Prochlorococcus marinus str. MIT 0918: one gene and its partner. Each later gene encodes a partner of the first gene's protein in a complex. Links are inferred from orthologs where the notes say so. Each region holds a gene or a part of one and is shown in the gene's direction. Other genes may lie near its edges.

The links.
Region 2: the proteins of nuoH (region 1) and nuoB are in contact, whole or in part, in a crystal structure (PDB 6Y11), measured with the Thermus thermophilus proteins. The link is inferred for Prochlorococcus marinus str. MIT 0918 from one-to-one orthologs. Residues at the interface, in WP_096411122.1 of Thermus thermophilus: Arg36, Val44, Arg45, Met46, Gly47, Pro48, Asn49, Arg50, Val51, Leu57, Gln58, Ala61, Asp62, Ile64, Lys65, Ile67, Phe68, Lys69, Glu70, Ile72, Val74, Glu223, Ala224, Glu225, His233, Thr234, Glu235, Tyr236, Ser237, Trp241; in WP_096411117.1 of Thermus thermophilus: Arg16, Glu17, Gly18, Leu24, Leu27, Val28, Trp30, Gly31, Arg32, Asn34, Ser35, Trp37, Thr54, Asp55, Ala56, Asp59, Ala61, Arg62, Phe63, Gly64, Glu66, Val67, Phe68, Arg69, Ala70, Ser71, Arg73, Gln74, Ala75, Asp76.

The regions. Positions count from the first base shown.
Region 1 is NZ_CP114780.1:1,433,593-1,439,834, reverse strand. What follows is about bases 3,056-5,945. They hold nuoH (NADH-quinone oxidoreductase subunit NuoH), read left to right. Parts: upstream 3,056-3,886; coding sequence 3,887-5,005; downstream 5,006-5,945. Other genes in these bases: O5636_RS07755 (NADH-quinone oxidoreductase subunit J), read left to right, coding at 5,773-5,945; ndhI (NAD(P)H-quinone oxidoreductase subunit I), read left to right, coding at 5,129-5,770; O5636_RS07770 (citrate synthase), read left to right, coding at 3,056-3,816. Also shown: trpB (tryptophan synthase subunit beta), read left to right, coding at 1-525; O5636_RS07780 (rhodanese-like domain-containing protein), read right to left, coding at 539-892; O5636_RS07775 (DUF3352 domain-containing protein), read left to right, coding at 966-2,567; more of O5636_RS07770, read left to right, coding at 2,680-3,055; more of O5636_RS07755, read left to right, coding at 5,946-6,242. UniProt on the Escherichia coli protein: NDH-1 shuttles electrons from NADH, via FMN and iron-sulfur (Fe-S) centers, to quinones in the respiratory chain. The immediate electron acceptor for the enzyme in this species is believed to be ubiquinone.
Region 2 is NZ_CP114780.1:1,563,524-1,574,763, reverse strand. Bases 4,954-7,936 are described here. They hold nuoB (NADH-quinone oxidoreductase subunit NuoB), read left to right. Parts: upstream 4,954-6,082; coding sequence 6,083-6,790; downstream 6,791-7,936. Other genes in these bases: O5636_RS08470 (gluconeogenesis factor YvcK family protein), read right to left, coding at 7,351-7,936; O5636_RS08475 (NAD(P)H-quinone oxidoreductase subunit J), read left to right, coding at 6,812-7,354; O5636_RS08485 (NAD(P)H-quinone oxidoreductase subunit 3), read left to right, coding at 5,689-6,051; O5636_RS08490 (rubredoxin), read right to left, coding at 5,169-5,555; O5636_RS08495 (photosynthesis system II assembly factor Ycf48), read right to left, coding at 4,954-5,161. In the rest of the region: O5636_RS08530 (CCA tRNA nucleotidyltransferase), read left to right, coding at 1-154; selenide, water dikinase SelD, read right to left, coding at 160-2,340; mtnP (S-methyl-5'-thioadenosine phosphorylase), read left to right, coding at 2,326-3,273; O5636_RS08515 (photosystem II reaction center protein J), read right to left, coding at 3,290-3,487; O5636_RS08510 (photosystem II reaction center protein L), read right to left, coding at 3,502-3,621; psbF (cytochrome b559 subunit beta), read right to left, coding at 3,644-3,790; psbE (cytochrome b559 subunit alpha), read right to left, coding at 3,794-4,042; more of O5636_RS08495, read right to left, coding at 4,142-4,953; more of O5636_RS08470, read right to left, coding at 7,937-8,754; O5636_RS08465 (ABC transporter ATP-binding protein), read left to right, coding at 8,856-9,671; O5636_RS08460 (MlaD family protein), read left to right, coding at 9,677-10,522; bchD (magnesium chelatase ATPase subunit D), read right to left, coding at 10,534-11,240. UniProt on the Escherichia coli protein: NDH-1 shuttles electrons from NADH, via FMN and iron-sulfur (Fe-S) centers, to quinones in the respiratory chain. The immediate electron acceptor for the enzyme in this species is ubiquinone.

The DNA.
Region 1 (6,242 bases):
TCACCAGACATATTGCTCGCTTGCGTCGGAGGTGGTTCTAATGCAATGGGCTTATTTCATACATTTGTTGAAGATCAATCAGTAAGAATGATAGGAGTTGAAGCTGCTGGTGATGGCGTCAATACTAATAGACATGCTGCAACTATTACCGAAGGGCGTGTAGGTGTACTGCATGGCGCAATGAGCCTTCTTCTGCAAGATGACAATGGGCAAGTTCAAGAAGCTCATTCTATTAGTGCTGGACTGGACTACCCAGGGGTAGGGCCTGAACACAGCTACTTAAAAGAAATAGGTAGAGCAGAATATGTAGCTGTAACTGATCTAGAAGCACTAAATGCACTACAACTGGTAAGTCAAAAAGAAGGTATTATTCCGGCTTTGGAAACCGCACATGCATTTGCATATTTAGAGAAACTATGTCCATTACTTTCATCTAATACAGAAATTGTTATTAATTGTTCCGGTCGTGGTGATAAAGATGTCAATACAGTAGCCAAGCACCTGGAGTCAACAGGAATGAATTGATAAAAACTTTCCTTTAATAACGAGGGACTGAATCATCTATTTGCATGCTCCAAGCATCTATGCCTCCCTCCAAATTCCAAACGTTATAGCGATCATCCTGTTCTATTAACCAAAGAGCAAAATTCCAGCTGCGTATACCTGAATGACATAAAGCAACGATTGGTTTTTTGAACGATAAATTACTTTTTAAACTTGTGGTCCAAACCGAAGCCTGACTTAAAGGTAGATGAACTATTGGGGAAGGGAACGCCGCAATGTCTAACTCTGCTTGTTCGCGGACATCTACTAAAAGGGGCTGTTTGTCTTTATCTTGAAGCCATTTTTCTAGTTGGCGAGGAGTTAAATTTTGAGGCGTCTTTTGATTCATTTCGTTATTTAAAACACTAAAAGAAAATTCAGCACTTATAAAGAAGATACCTTAAACAAGTAGTTACCTAGAAATGAAGATACAAACTATCTTTATAAGCTTACTTGTCACTATAATCTTCATACTTTCAATTCTACTTGGAACACGTGTCACTTTAAACAATCAACAACCTTCAGATTTATTTCAACAAAGCATTACATTACCTGAAGCTGCAAAATTTGTTCCTAAAAATTCTTATCTAACAATTCATTTTAAAATTAATCTGAATAAAATTGATAACTATATTGAACCATTAACAAATAAAGATAAGAAGAGTATTGCAATCAACAATATCAATGAATTAAGGGATGGTTTATTTAGTCTAATAGGTTTAGATTTCAAAAATGACTTATCAAGTTGGATTGGTTCTGATCTTAGTTTTTCAGTTTTCAATGCAAAGGAAAGTTCAGATCATAAAGAATGGCTATTAATTACCCAATCTATAAATGAACAAAATACTAAAGATTTCATAGATAGGTTCTTGAGAAATCAAACAAATACTGGAGGGGATGTAAAAAAAATAAACTATAAAGATCAAGAAATATTTTCCGCTGTCAGGCCCAATTCTGATTCAGAAGACAATGAAATATCAATGGTATTATTAGAAGATGATCAACTACTTATTTCATCAAATAAAGAAATAATAATTGAGGCAATAAGCACATCAAAAGATACCAGTTTAAATCAACTGCATGACAAAGAATTAAAAGAATTAATAAGTACATTAGAGGATGGAATGGCATTGATAACTGCCTCTCCTAAGGCCTTGGAATTATTATTTAAAACTCCTAAAGAAATTACTACTAAGCTTGCAAACAATAGTTTTGTGGGGTCCATAAGAACCAAAGGCAAAGACATATCTCTTAATAGTATTTTCAATTTTAAACAGCCCTTCATTGGGGTTTCCAATCAAAGCAATCAAGCTATAGAAATGATCAAAAACATACCAATTTCTTCTAAAACTATTGCGATTATTAGCGAGCCAAAAGAAATACTGCAATCCTCGAAAGCTAATATCTATAGTCAATGGTTAGGTCCAGTTGTTAACAACTCATTATCAACTAAGGATTCTAATATAAAAAAAGCAATATTTGAATCAAGTACAGAGCCGTTAATATATATAAGTCAAGAGGATAGCTGGATCATAGAATCAACTCCAGATTTGGATATATCAAATATAGAAGAAATACTAAAGAAAAATAATTATGAGATGAAAAAGATTCTTACAGATAATCATGAATTAGAAGTTTGGTATACTATTGCTCTAGAAGAAATAAATGATATTTATAAAATCAATCCAAAAGTAAGTTTAATTGTGGAGAAAGCGCCTAACAAGATTAAATGGAGCAATGAGATATCAAACTTTGAGAATAAACTAACATTCAAAAAAGACAACCCTATAATAAATACATTCCCTGAAATCCAAAATCATAGCAACTTATTAACTCACCAAATCTATTTAGATCAAAGTACAACTAAAAAAGTACTTAAGAATTGGAAGCCATGGCAACTTTTAAAGGCAATCTCAACAAAATCTACTGACTCACATATTCAGAGGTTGAGCCTAGCCCTAGGAACATATGATGATAATCAAGAAACCCTGCTAAACTTTCAAGCCCAAGCATCTCTTAATTAAAGCCTCTCTAAAGAAACGAACGAATCACTTCATTAAGTAAAATAGGTTAGAAATATTTTTCCGTTAAAAGTTGGAGCATAAAGCAATAGAAAATCAACAAGATTCCAAAACCATGGTTTTGAAACCTGGCCTGGAAGGAGTTCCCGTCACTCAATCATCTATCTGTGATATCGATGGTATTAAAGGTGAGCTTAGATATAGAGGTTATCCAATTGCAGAATTAGCTTCAAAAAGCAGTTTTTTAGAAACTGCATATCTTCTTATATGGGGAAATCTCCCAAGCTCTCAAGAACTGAGAGATTTTGAAAATGCTGTACAAATGCATCGGAGATTAAGTTTCCGAGTTAGGGACATGATGAAATGTTTCCCAGCAACTGGTCACCCTATGGATGCATTGCAATCAAGTGCTGCATCTTTAGGTTTATTTTATTCAAGAAGAGCTATTGATAATCCCGAATATATTTACGATGCGGTAGTCAGGTTAATAGCCAAAATCCCAACAATGGTGGCTGCTTTCCAATTAATTAGGAAAGGACAAGATCCAATACAACCTAGAGACGACCTACCATATTCTGCAAATTTCCTTTATATGCTCACCGAGCGCGAACCAGACCCATTAGCAGCAAGAGTACTTGATAGATGCTTAATACTTCATGCAGAACATAGCCTTAATGCGAGCACATTTAGTGCTCGCGTAACAGCAAGTACTTTGACTGACCCATATGCTGTTATCGCTTCAGCAGTAGGAACACTTGCAGGGCCATTGCATGGTGGTGCAAACGAAGATGTTATAGCAATGCTCGAAACTATTGGCACTCCTGATAAGGCAAATAACTATTTAAATAATGCAATTGCACAAAAAAGCAAAATCATGGGGTTTGGGCATAGAGAATATAAAGTAAAAGACCCTAGAGCATCACTTTTACAAGAATTTGCAGAAGATCTTTTTGCTAGATTTGGTAAAGATGAAATGTATGAAGTAGCAAAAGCAGTAGAACAAAATGCAGGACCTTTGTTAGGGCCTCGTGGTATATATCCAAATGTTGACTTTTATTCAGGACTGGTTTATAGAAAACTAGGCATCCCAAGAGATCTTTTTACCCCTATTTTTGCTATTTCAAGAGTTGCTGGATGGCTCGCGCATTGGAGGGAACAACTTAGTGCTAATCGTATTTTTCGACCTACGCAGATATATACAGGTGAAAAAAATCGAACATGGAAAGCATTAGAAGAGAGAGCTAATAACTAATACGAGTAAATTTGATACACAGTAATTAGTAAGATTTTTCACTACTCTTAAGAGAGATTTTTATTCTCCCTTGAATACAGGCTTAGACATTGAATTGAGCTTCAATAACCTCTTGCAAGGGATAGGTGTTCCTCCAGAGATTTCTCATATTCTTTGGTTGCCACTCCCAATGTTATTAGTGCTATCTGTTGCTTTAATTGGAGTACTAGTTACAGTCTGGCTCGAAAGAAAAATTTCTGCAGCTGCTCAACAACGGATTGGACCCGAATATGCCGGTGCTCTCGGTATTTTGCAGCCGATGGCAGATGGATTGAAGCTCCTTGTTAAAGAAGACATAATCCCTGCAAAAGCTGATAATTTACTATTTACTGTTGGCCCTGTTTTAGTTTTAGTACCAGTAATACTTTCTTGGTTAATTATCCCTTTTGGTCAAAATTTACTAATTAGTAATGTTGGAATTGGAATCTTCTTATGGATTGCATTAAGTAGTATTCAACCTATTGGTTTATTAATGAGTGGCTACGCATCAAATAATAAATATTCTTTATTAGGCGGTTTAAGAGCAGCCGCACAATCAATTAGTTATGAAATACCTCTTGCACTAGCTGTTTTAGCAATTGTAATGATGAGCAACTCTCTCAGCACTATAGATATTGTTAATCAACAAAATACTGTTGGTTTTTTTAGTTGGAATATATGGAGGCAACCAATTGGCTTTTTGATTTTTTGGATATGTGCACTTGCAGAATGTGAAAGACTGCCATTTGATCTTCCAGAAGCAGAAGAAGAATTAGTAGCAGGATATCAGACTGAATATGCTGGCATGAAATTTGCTCTTTTTTATCTAGGAAGTTATATAAATCTGGTTTTATCTTCTTTATTAGTATCAATTTTATATCTAGGTGGATGGGGCTTTCCTATTCCAATTGAATGGTTAACTAACATTCTGGGTGAAACAGCAAATGCACCGGTTGTGCAAATCATTACAGCTTCTATAGGAATAGTAATGACCGTCTTCAAAACTTTTCTTTTAGTTTTCTTAGCAATTTTACTTAGATGGACTACACCAAGAGTACGTATAGATCAATTACTTGATCTAGGTTGGAAATTCTTGCTTCCTATTGCTCTTGTAAATTTACTCTTCACTGCAGCTCTTAAGTTGGCATTTCCTATTGCATTTGGAGGATAAAAAAGAAACCTTCGAATTAGCAATTGAAAACAAAATACAATTTTAAAAGTAAAGGCACTTATTTCTTTAGAAATCCCTGTAATATCAAAGTATTGGGTTATCTAAATAAGTAATTGCATTCACATGACTAGCTTTTTTCAAAAAGTAGCAGATTATAGTCAAAATGCAGTCAGCGCTGGTAAATACCTCTTGCAAGGTCTAGCAGTAACTTTTGACCATATGCGCAGGCGTCCCATTACTGTTCAGTATCCATATGAAAAATTAATTCCTTCAGAAAGATATAGAGGAAGAATTCATTATGAGTTTGATAAATGCATTGCATGTGAAGTATGTGTAAGAGTCTGTCCAATCAATCTTCCAGTTGTTGACTGGGTAATGAATAAAGAGACTAAAAAGAAAGAACTTCGTAATTATTCAATTGACTTTGGAGTATGTATATTTTGCGGAAACTGTGTTGAATACTGCCCTACTAATTGTTTATCAATGACAGAGGAGTATGAATTAGCAGCTTTTGATCGCCATAGTCTTAATTTTGATAATGTAGCTCTAGGCAGACTCCCGACGAACGTTACTACTGATCCATCTGTAATCCCTTTAAAAGAACTTGCTTATCTACCTAAAGGAATAATGGATCCTCATGAATTAACTCCCAACGCAGCTCGAGCAGGTAAATTACCAGAAGAAGTATTGAACTTAATTAACAAGGAAGACGTTAGTGATAACAAAAACGTGGAAATGAATCAATCCAAAATAGAGGAAGAGTAATAATGAATATAGTTAGTAGTACGCAACAAATTTGCTTTTTAATTCTTACAATTATAATTATTGGTGGAAGTCTGGGAGTTGTATTAATAAATAATATTGTTTACTCAGCCTTCCTTTTGGGTGGTGTGTTTATGTCAGTAGCAGGGTTATATCTTTTATTAAATGCAAGTTTTGTTGCTGCAGCTCAGGTATTAGTTTATGTAGGTGCAGTAAATGTTCTCATTCTTTTTGCAATCATGTTAGTCAATAAGCGCGAAGAACTTAAACCAATCAAAGGGTTAAAAATAAGAAAGTTTTTTTCAGGTATTGTTTGTGGTGGACTTCTTTTATTATTATTTCGTGTAGACATCACAACTAAATGGTCTTTACCTGGCCCTAAAGCAATCGGTGAAGAAGCAACTGAAAGGATAGGTGAACATTTATTTACTGATTATCTCCTACCATTTGAACTCGCATCAGTACTTTTGTTAAT
Region 2 (11,240 bases), 130 kb from region 1 along the record:
TTTATTGCACTGGTGGGGGAGATGGCGCCATATAAAGTCAAAAACTACTGCTCAAAACCTTATGAAAAAAGGTTGGTCCGAGGGCCCAGAATTAGGGATGGAATTAAAAAGGTTAAGGGATATGGAACTCAATAAAAATATTAAATTAAAATAGGTAAGTCAATATAAATCTACTATTCCTATTCTTGTCCAAGAGGAATTAATTGTAAGTTTCTTAGCCAAGTCTGAATTACAAGAAATAATTAAAGGGCCACATGTTTGGGGGTCAATTAACAACTCCTTAATGATTTCCACTTCCTCGTTATCCGAGCAAATGCTATCAAAAAGTAATTCTATAAGGCCTGAAGAGTTTTTACCTTGATTTAATAAAGACCAAGCAGTTCTATTAGCTGGGGCCAAAGTACTATGATAGCCATATCTTAAAAGTTTTTTTGCACCATTTAAACTTGGAATACGGTCAGCAAAAAGATTAACTTTCAATAACGGTAAACACGCTTTTAATCTATCAATGTTTGTTGCATGAATCATTTCCCCTAAATGTCCGAGCAACCCAAAACCTGTGATATCCGTACATGCATGTACTAAAGATTTCTGGGAGGAATTCAGACAGTTTGATCTAATATCATCCAAAAGAATATGTTGGCTTTGCGAAAGTTCAAATAATGCTTGATCTAAATAATGAGAATGACAATTCTCTTCCATAGCTGCAGCAAAAATAACACCACTGCCAAGCCCCTTACTAATAAGGATCTGATCGCCTAATTGAAGTCCAAATTTATTTAAAGGTTCACCTTCATTTTCAGCTATAAAGCCATTTACTGATAAAGAGACCTCTATCCCCATAGTGATTGAAAAGGGCACTGGGGCTCTAGATTCAAAAGTATGGCCTCCAATCAGCTTGGCTCCCTGAGGTTCTAATGCAGATTTAATTCCAGTAATACACTGAATCAGCATTTCCTCTTGCAAAGTTGGCGAAACAGCTGGGAGAGTAATCAAGGCTTGAGCAGAAGCAACAGATGAACCTTTTGCCCACAAATCAGAACAAGCGTGTAAAGAAGTTAAGCGCGCATTCAACCAAGGATCACTTATAAGTGCAGGAAATCCATCTACACTTTGAAACCAAGAAAGACCTTTTGCAAAAGATGCTACTAAAGCTGCATCTTCTGGACTGCTTTGTAATTCTTGAAGATCAGATGCTTTTAAAGCAGAGTTAAGGCATGTAGCTGAAATTTTCGCAGCACAACCTCTACAACCATCCATTGATTGTTCATTTTCCATTGTTGCCAAATTCTTGAACTTTTCTATAAAGCTTTTATCTAAAATCTCTTTCAATTTCCAAAAGATATTTTTAAAGCCAAATAGGAAAGGACCCCAAACAAACACAGCATTTTTTTTATAAGGATTTGCATAACCTCCGACCAACTGCAAAGCATTTTTTTGAGGGTGCCAAGAAATAAGGCTTTCACCAGCAAAAGATCTTTCAATATTTTTAGCTAAAGGTTTTGCTGCTCTAACTGCCCATACACCAGATGGAGAGCGATTATTGTTTTCTAACAATCCACAATCACCAACAGCAAATATATCTGATTGTCCAAGAACCTCAAAAGTAGCTTTAGTAAGAATCCTGCCACTCTTATTAACCTCCAAACCACTTGCTTTTAGCCATTGAGGAGCTTGGTTCCCCGTACATAACAATGCAGGGCCAAAGATTAAAGCTGTTTCATCTAATATTTCAATCTTAGCGCGATTCAATGCATGCTTAAAATGTTTATCTAGCTTGTTCAAATGAGCTCTCAATCTAATTCTTCTACTTGGCCACCTTTTCTTTAATGCAAAAACAATTTCAATGGCAGCAAGTCCCGACCCTATAACTGTTAATGGTGTTTTAGAGGCGCTATCTAAATCTAAATTTTTTATCCATTGGAAAGATTTTTTAAAGGGCTTGATAGGAACACTTAAACTCTTATCTAAAAGTATTTTTAATGTTTTGGCATCTACAGCAGTTTCAGATCCAACATCGATGCTTAACTTTGAAAAGCCAATAGAAGAACGAGAGTTAATAAAAACTCTCTTTTCATTAAGATCTAATGCATTAATTTCCCCAACAATAAAAGAGACCCCAGCACACGATGCCAATTTTCTTAAGTCTATTGAAGAATCCTCTAACTGATAATTTCCTGCAACAAGGCCAGGAAACATTCCTGAATAAATAGATGTACTATCTCTATTTATCAAAGTTATCAAACCCTTTGGCCTTAAATGTGGATTCATTGCCCAACGCAGCAAAATAAGTGCATGGGTATGGCCACCTCCTAATAACAAAAGATGATCAACCAACATTTTCCTTCAAATGATATTGAACAAGCCAACCAGCCTTCTTTTTTAGAGAATGCAAAGCTTGGTGTTTTAGGTGGGAGCGGTCTTTATTCAATAGAAAATCTTAAAGATGTAAAAGAATTAGAAATTGAAACACCATACGGCAAACCATCTGACAATTTGCGCTTAGGCAATCTAGAAGGAATGGAAGTGGTTTTTCTAGCCCGACATGGAAGGCATCACACTTTTACTCCTACTGAAGTTCCTTACAGAGCCAACATCTGGGCTTTAAGGTCATTAAATGTAAGGTGGATTCTTTCACCATCCGCAGTTGGATCTCTACAAGAACAAGTAAGGCCTTTGGATATGGTTGTACCTGATCAGTTTATTGATAGAACTCATCAAAGGCCTTTAACTTTTTTTTCTGACGGTGCTGTGGCTCATGTAACCATGGCAGATCCTTTTTGCCCCACATTATCTAGATTACTCACTGAAGAAGGAGAAAAGCTAATGCCTGAAGGCCGCCAAATTCATAAAGGTGGCACTTATCTTGCAATGGAAGGACCAGCATTTTCTACAAAAGCCGAATCTAATCTTTATCGAAGTTGGGGGTGCAAAGTTATTGGGATGACAAACCATACAGAAGCAAGATTAGCTAGAGAAGCTGAAATCGCATACTCTTCATTATCTATGGTGACTGACTACGACTGTTGGCATGAAGGATATGGGAATGTAAGTGTAGATATGGTTTTAGATAACCTTTCAACCAACGCAAAGCTCGCAACTAAAATAATAACTTCTACTGCAAAAAGAATTTCATCAACAAGGCCAAATAGCGATGCCCATAAAGCACTAAAAAACAGCCTTATGACCTCAAAAGATAAAGTTCCCCAGAAGACTCGAGTAAAAATAAACCTTTTTACAGAAAGTTACTGGGGAAACTTCAATGAAAAATAATTTTATTCCAGATTACTTAAGCAGAACCTACGCCTGTATAAGAACCATAGAAGAAAATACCTAGAACAAAAATAACTGCAATGCCTCCTGCAGTTGCTACTAACCATAAAGGTAGTTGCCCTTCTGTCCAACGTCGTTCCCATGAAACAGCTGGTCGACCATCTGGAAGCCTGTCTGGTAGACGTCCATCAGGTCCCTTTAATTTAGAGCTCATGATTAAAGAAGAATTTAATTAAAGAAATAGCTTGAGAACAAAATCCCTAGAACAAAAACAAGCAAAAGCCCTAGATAAAGGCTTGTTCGGTTCAGCTCAACCGAAAGCTTGTTTGGATTTGGATTGACTTGCATAGCTAAAAAAGTAAGTCGTAAATTAACGACGGATGAACTGCATAGCAGCAATGGCACCTAAGAAAAATACTGTTGGAATTGCCAAAGCATGAACTGCAAGCCAGCGCACCGTAAAAACTGGGTAGGTGCGGACTTCAACAGCCTGTAAGGGAGAAGAAGAATTTGTCATTGGTTATTTCAGGCGCAGATCAAGTTGAGCTTTTGACTCAAAGCGTTGCGTCACTACTGGAGCCTTACTTTCAGAAGCCTGAAAATAAGTATCTGGTCGTGGAGTTCCAAATGCGTCATAGGCAAGGCCAGTTGACACAAATAAAAATCCTGCGATAAAGATCGCTGGCAGTGTCACAGCATGGATAATCCAATAACGGACACTGGTAATGATCTCAAAAAACGGGCGTTCCCCGGTGGAGCCGGCAGCCATAGCCTCACGCGTATTATCTGCTAGATCCTACAAGGGTGTTACTAAAGATAGGGCAGGTTTATCAGCATGGTTACAGAGCGTTGTGCATTTAAATCCAATTTATGCATCCCCAACCCAGCGCAAAACATGTCCTCTTTCCCCTAGGGCAAAGCCTTTAGAGGAATTAGTCTGGGAATTTTCTATAAAAAATATTCGAATAAAATTTGTTGGAGTTGCGTAACCAATTGGATCTTTTTCCCAAGTTTTTCCTTCATCTTTACTGACTAAAAGAGTTCCATTCCCACCTGCAGCCCAAATTTCACCTTCAGGGTCCCAAGCCATATCCAAATAGTTATAACCATTAACTAAAGGAATAATTGGTTTTGACCAACTCTCATAATCATCAGCTTGTTCATTTAAACGAATTTCAGCTCCTCTTGAAAGCATCCAAAGCTGTCCATTAGGTTGAAATCCCAATGTTTGAACTCTCTTACTACTAGCCCTTTGATGAGACTGCCATGTTTGATCTTCTTTATCTAAGGTGACAAAGAAATTTCCTAAACTACTAACGCTTACATAAGACCCATCATCTCTTCTACGCAAATCCCTAACCCCACCAGAAGCTTCAGCAACCCTTGCTTCCCAATTATTTCCTCCATCAGTTGTTTGATAAACAGCACCTGCGGTAGTCGCGAGTTCAGCTGAGTCTTTATCAAGAGTAGTTATTAAATAAGGGTTTCCTGGTAATTTATTTCCAAGTAATAAACGAGTCCAGGTTTTCCCAGCATTATCACTATGCATAATCAAATTAGGTTGGCCCACCAGCCATCCTTCCTCACCTTTAAAATCAATACTCATTAGCCTAAAATTTTCTTCGCTCGGAATTTCTAAGTCTCTATCTTGCCAAGTAACTCCACCATCATTTGTTTCGAGAATCAACCTATTTGCCCCTACTAAAAACCCATGACTATCGTCTACAAATCCAATATCTAATGGATTATCATCGCTCGCTAATTTAATTTCTTCCCATGGGCTCATTTGTTGAGTAGGAAGTCTTGTAGTTGTAACACACCCACTTAGACCTAAGCCTAGGCAGAGAATTAATATGAGATTGAAAGAATAAACTAGTAGTTTTTTCATGATTTTCTTAATGCAAGGAATAGAGGGACAAGAAACAAGCAGCAGCAAAAGCTAACCCACCAAAAATAAGTACATTCTTCTGCCCTGGTGGAAGAGTATTAAAACCAAAGCCATAAACCACATTATCTTCAAATCCATCAGCAGGTTCAAATTTAGCTCCTATATCCTTATACGCTGGGTATCTTGCTCTGCAAACTGGGCATCTAAAACTTATTTGGTCAAGATCTAAAAAAGAGGTCCCTGGAGGAATTCCATATTTTTTAAGGCCTTCTTTAGGGTCATAAACATAACCACAACCTCTGCATTCAAATCTATTAAAACTAAGATCTCTCGGGAGATCTGGTTTTTTTTGATCAGAGTTTTGTTTTGCACCATCATCAGTACTAAATTCCATTTCATTGGATTTAGACTGATCAAATGCATTGTTCAGTTCATCGCTCACCGTTTGCACTTTCACACAACCCAACTCTATCTAGGAAAGTGCGCTTAAGTGAGTGTCAAAATAATAATAAAGTTTTTGATGCATCATGTTTGCTCTTCAGGGTTACGACGCATTTCTTGGCTTTCTTTTAATTTCAGCGGCTGTGCCCATTCTGGCATTAGTCACAAACAAACTTATATCTCCATTAAGCAAATCCGGGGAAAGAGAGCTGACCTATGAATCAGGGATGGAACCTATAGGTGGTGCATGGATTCAATTTAATATTCGTTATTACATGTTCGCGCTTGTTTTTGTGATTTTTGATGTTGAGACTGTATTTCTTTATCCTTGGGCAGTTGCATTTCACAAGCTTGGTTTATTAGCATTTATTGAAGCGCTCATATTCATCTCAATTCTAATTGTTGCACTAGCATATGCCTGGCGCAAAGGAGCACTTGAATGGAGCTAATTAAGTGACTGATCTTCCTTCAAAAGATGCTATTCGAGACATTCGTGAGGCTACTTGTGGCCCAGTTGGTGCACCGCAAATAACTAGTGACCTAAGCGAAAACATAATTCTTACAAGCCTTGATGATCTTCATAATTGGGCAAGATTAAGCAGCTTATGGCCGCTTTTATATGGAACTGCATGTTGTTTTATAGAATTCGCTGCTTTAATTGGTTCTAGATTTGACTTTGACAGGTTTGGACTTGTACCTAGAAGTTCACCACGACAAGCAGACCTTTTAATAGTGGCAGGGACAGTGACAATGAAAATGGCACCGGCTTTAGTAAGACTTTATGAGCAAATGCCAGATCCAAAATATGTAATTGCTATGGGGGCTTGCACCATTACAGGGGGAATGTTCAGTGCAGACTCAACTACTGCTGTAAGGGGAGTGGACAAATTAATTCCCGTAGACCTTTATTTACCAGGTTGTCCTCCAAGGCCAGAAGCTATCTTTGATGCAGTCATAAAGCTAAGAAAAAAAGTAGGGAATGAATCATTTACTGATCGAGAAAAAATAGCTCCAACTCATCGTTACTTCACGATTCCACATCAAATGAAAAGAGTTTCACCATTAACTAATGGCCAATACTTAAATTTAAAAACTGATGATGAATCTATAATGCTAAACCCTTCAACAAATATTAAAATAGAAACTAAAAAAGAAAGAGAAGAAGAAAAACAAACTTCTTCTAACTGAATTAATTAAATTAATCTAATCATGGAAAAAGAAGAGAGCAATAAAATTGAAAATATTTCTGAAAAAGAGCAAGTCAATGAGACTGGTCCTATCAGCAACTTTTTAACAAATGAAGGATTAGAGCATACAAACAGTGCACCTGATCATATCGGAATAGAAATTATCAATTTAGCACCAAGCAAACTGATTGATGTTGTATTAAAGTTAAAAGAAATAGGATTTAATTACCTTCAATGTCAAGGCGGATATGATGAAGGCCCAGGTGCAAATCTAGTTTCTTTCTACCATCTAATTTCTATAGAAGATTATTTTAAAAGCAAGCAACCTAGAGAAGTAAGGTTAAAAGTATTCCTTGATAGAAATGGGGATTTAACTGTACCATCTCTTTATAAAATATTTCGAGGTTCTGATTGGCAAGAGAGGGAAACTTTTGATATGTTTGGTATTATTTACGATGGTCATCCACGTCTAAAAAGATTATTAATGCCAGAAGATTGGAAAGGATGGCCATTAAGAAAAGACTATATTCAGCCAGACTTTTACGAAATGCAAGATGCATATTAATTTTCTCTTTTATATTTTCTGTAAAAATGCATCACAGCTCTTGAAAGGCGGGCAGGATCATGGCGCAATGTTGCACTAGTTGAGATGCCTTTTTGTAACGATGCAGTAAAAACTTTATACCCTTGGGCTCGAAGACTATTTAAATCACATTGAACTGGTTCCGCACCTCTTGAAAGATAATAATCAAGCAAAGGTGAAGGCGCGACAGATTCATGCGCCAAGATAAAATTAAAAATTCTTCTTGTAATCCCAAGACTAGCCAGTTGAGCTTCAATAGCCCTTACATGACCTGTTACATCAAGACCATCAGTCTCTCCAGGTTGAGTCATTAAGTTGCATATATATATTTTAGGGGCTTTGCTCTTTTGTATTGCCTCAACAATTTGCGGAACAAGCAAATTAGGTAAAAGAGATGTATATAAACTACCTGGCCCAAGCACAATTAATTCGGCATTTTCTATTGCCTCTATCGCACTAGGTAGTGCTGCTGGGTATTCTGGATAACATCCAATTCTTGCAATAGGAGATCTAACCTTCCCAATCGCAGACTCACCTTCAATTCGATCGCCATTTTCCAGCTCAGCCCATAAACTAACATCTGCATTAGTAGCAGGGACAACTTGGCCTTGAACAGCAAGTACACGACTTGAAGCTGTTATAGCTGTTTCAAGATTGCCAGTAATCGAAGTTAAAGCAGATAAAAACAAATTCCCAAAACTATGGCCAACTAATCCTGTGCCAGAGGAAAAGCGATATTGGAAAAGCCTTGTTAGAAGAGATTCTTCAGTAGAGAGAGCAGCCAAACAATTTCTTATATCCCCAGGGGGCTGAACACCTAGCTCCCTCCTCAAAATTCCACTACTCCCTCCATCATCAGCAACAGTCACAATTGCTGTAATTCGACTGCTATATTTTTTCAGCCCTTTAAGCAGAGTAGAAAGTCCTGTCCCCCCTCCTATTGCAACAATATTCGGTCCTCTATTGAGTTTACTTTTAGCACGCAAAGCATCTAGCAAAAGAGCATCCTTATCAGGTGCTACTGCCTTCTGTATAGATGTAAAGCTTCTACTCTGACCCCATATTACAAGAGAAATACCAAGAAGAAATACCAATGGTCCCGTAATACTTCGTGGCAAAAACTTCGTAATTGCTCCAATTAAAAAGAAGATACCTTCAACTAGCCAATAAATTGGCCTCAAATCAGCCCATATAGATGCTCCGAAAAAAGCTACTATTAATCCAATCCCAGATATAATCAACCATCTTTTTAGGACAAGCCCTGGCAATAGCCAGCTCAACGACCTTTGAATTCGCCAAAGCAAATCAAATTGATTCGCTCTTTTCGAATTGCTTTTTCGCCCTCCGAAACTTTTATGGCCTCTAGAGATCCTATCTTTCACAATCACTTATGAGAAAAAACACAATTGCAAAATCTGACAAATTAGACTCAAACGAACTCTAAGGGAAAGTCCTTTTCAGTCAAATTCAATAAATAAACAATATGGAAAATGTATCATCTACAAAAACATTATCTAAGAATTGCCCAGTTGTTCAGATGAGAGACCTATCAATAAAGCTAGGCCTAAATACTATTTTAAACAAAGTAAACTTAACAATGAAGCCTGGGGAAAGAATTGCGATAGTTGGGCCATCTGGGTCAGGTAAATCAACGATTTTAAGGCTATTAGCGGGTCTTTTACTACCCTCAAGTGGAGAATTAAAAATATTTGGGAACCTACAGAAATATTTAAGATTAGACCAGAATTATCCCCCTGATGTGCGATTGGTTTTTCAAAACCCAGCCTTAATCGCATCACTAACTGTGGCAGAAAATGTAGGTTTTTTATTAAGAAAAAGCTCAGACATTAGTGAAAAAAAAATAAATGAAATGGTTATTTCATGTCTTGAGGATGTAGGACTTTACAAAGTTGAAAACAAACTCCCAGGTCAACTCAGTGGAGGCATGCAAAAACGAGTCAGTTTTGCACGTGCATTAATAAAAGATCCTTACCACCCCTCTTATTCGTCCATGCCTCTATTACTCTTTGATGAACCCACCGCGGGACTAGATCCTGTTGCAAGTACAAGAATTGAAGATCTAATTGTCAAAACAACCACTTTAGCCAAAGGATGTTCAATAGTAGTTAGCCATGTAATGAGCACAATTGAACGGTCTGCTGAAAGGGTTTTAATGCTATATGGGGGAGGATTTCAGTGGGATGGTTCCGTTGAAGATTTCAAAACCAGTGAAAACCCTTACATTAAACAGTTCCGAACAGGTAGCCTTGAAGGGCCAATGAAACCTAAAGAAATTTAACTCCCATGCGGCGAAGCTTTCGTGATGCCATTGTTGGATTTTCCCTTGTAGGAGGAGTTGTCATTTTTTCAGGACTAACTCTTTGGCTAAAAGGGATCAAACTAACATCAAAGACCTGGTCTTTAACAGCTAGTTTCAATGATGCCAGTGGTTTATCCCAAGGCACTCCAGTAACTTTTAGAGGTATACAAGTAGGATCTGTCAAAAAAATAACTTTTGGGCAAAACAATGTAATGGCTAAAGTTTCTATCAACAATCCTGATCTGATTTTATTTCAACCTGTTTTTGCAAAGATTCAAACCAGCTCACTTCTTGGAGGGGATGCAGAAATAGCCTTAATAAGTAAAGGTTCGCAAATTAAAAGTCTTAGTTTTTCGCCAAAAAAAGACAATTGTTCATCAGAGTTAATTGTTTGTGATGGAGATTCCATCGAAGGGAGAGAATTGCAAGATATTTCTAAACTAACTGGAGAAATAAATAAGTTTCTTAATGAAGCTGAAAACAAAGAAATCATAGAGAAAGTTGTGACTTCTATAGAACAATTTGACTCAACTCAAGCAAACCTTGATGAATTAATACAATTGTCAAAATTAGAATTAAAAAAGACTCGTCCAATTATCAAAGATCTGAAAAAAAGTGTTTCACACATAAATAATATTTTAGGTTCAATCGACGATCCTGAAGTACTTAAAGATGTCAAGGCTAGTACAGCATCCATACAATCATTCACTGCAAAGCTTGATAAAATAAGTGACAAAGTTGATGAGCTCGTGAATGATGAAGATTTGACTAATGCTTTTAAAGATGCTGCAATTGGGATAGGTAAACTATTTAATGATATTTACAAATAATAGATTTATATTTATTTCACGGTATTAATTGCATCCATCGCAATTGAAGCCAAAGCTTGATCAGTTGCTTTGGGAAGTTGAACATATTTACCTCCTGCAGCTTCTGCCAACTCTTTACCAATACCACTAGCAATAAACTTTCTTTCAGTATCTATTACTAATAGTTTAATACCTAACATTCGATAACGCGAAGCAACATCTAAGACCTCTTGTTTCAAATCAACAGAACTCTCTCCTTCCAGCTCAGGCTGACCCAAAGATTTACTAAGGGGAATATTTCCTCGGCCATCTGTTATTGCGACGACTACAACTTGCCCTAAATCTCCTGTAGCAAGTGCATTAGCTCCGACTCGGGCCGCTTGTGTTAAACCATGGGCAAGAGGGGAGCCGCCTCCACAAGGCATTGTTTCCAGTCTTCTCTTTGCTGCTGTAATAGATCTTGTAGGTGGCAATAAGACCTCAGCCTGTTCTCCTCTAAATGGGATCAAGGATACTTCGTCACGACTTTCATAAGCTTCTGTTAAAAGTCTAATCAAGGCTCCTTTTGCACTTTGCATTCTATTGAGTGCCATTGACCCACTTGCATCCACAAGAAAGATAACTAAAGATCCTGCTTTCTTTTGAAGTAATTTAGCTCTTAAATCTCCTTCTTCTACAATTACTTTTCTTCCAGGTTCTCTTGCTTTACGGGCTTTTTGATAAGGGGCTGCTGCTCTCA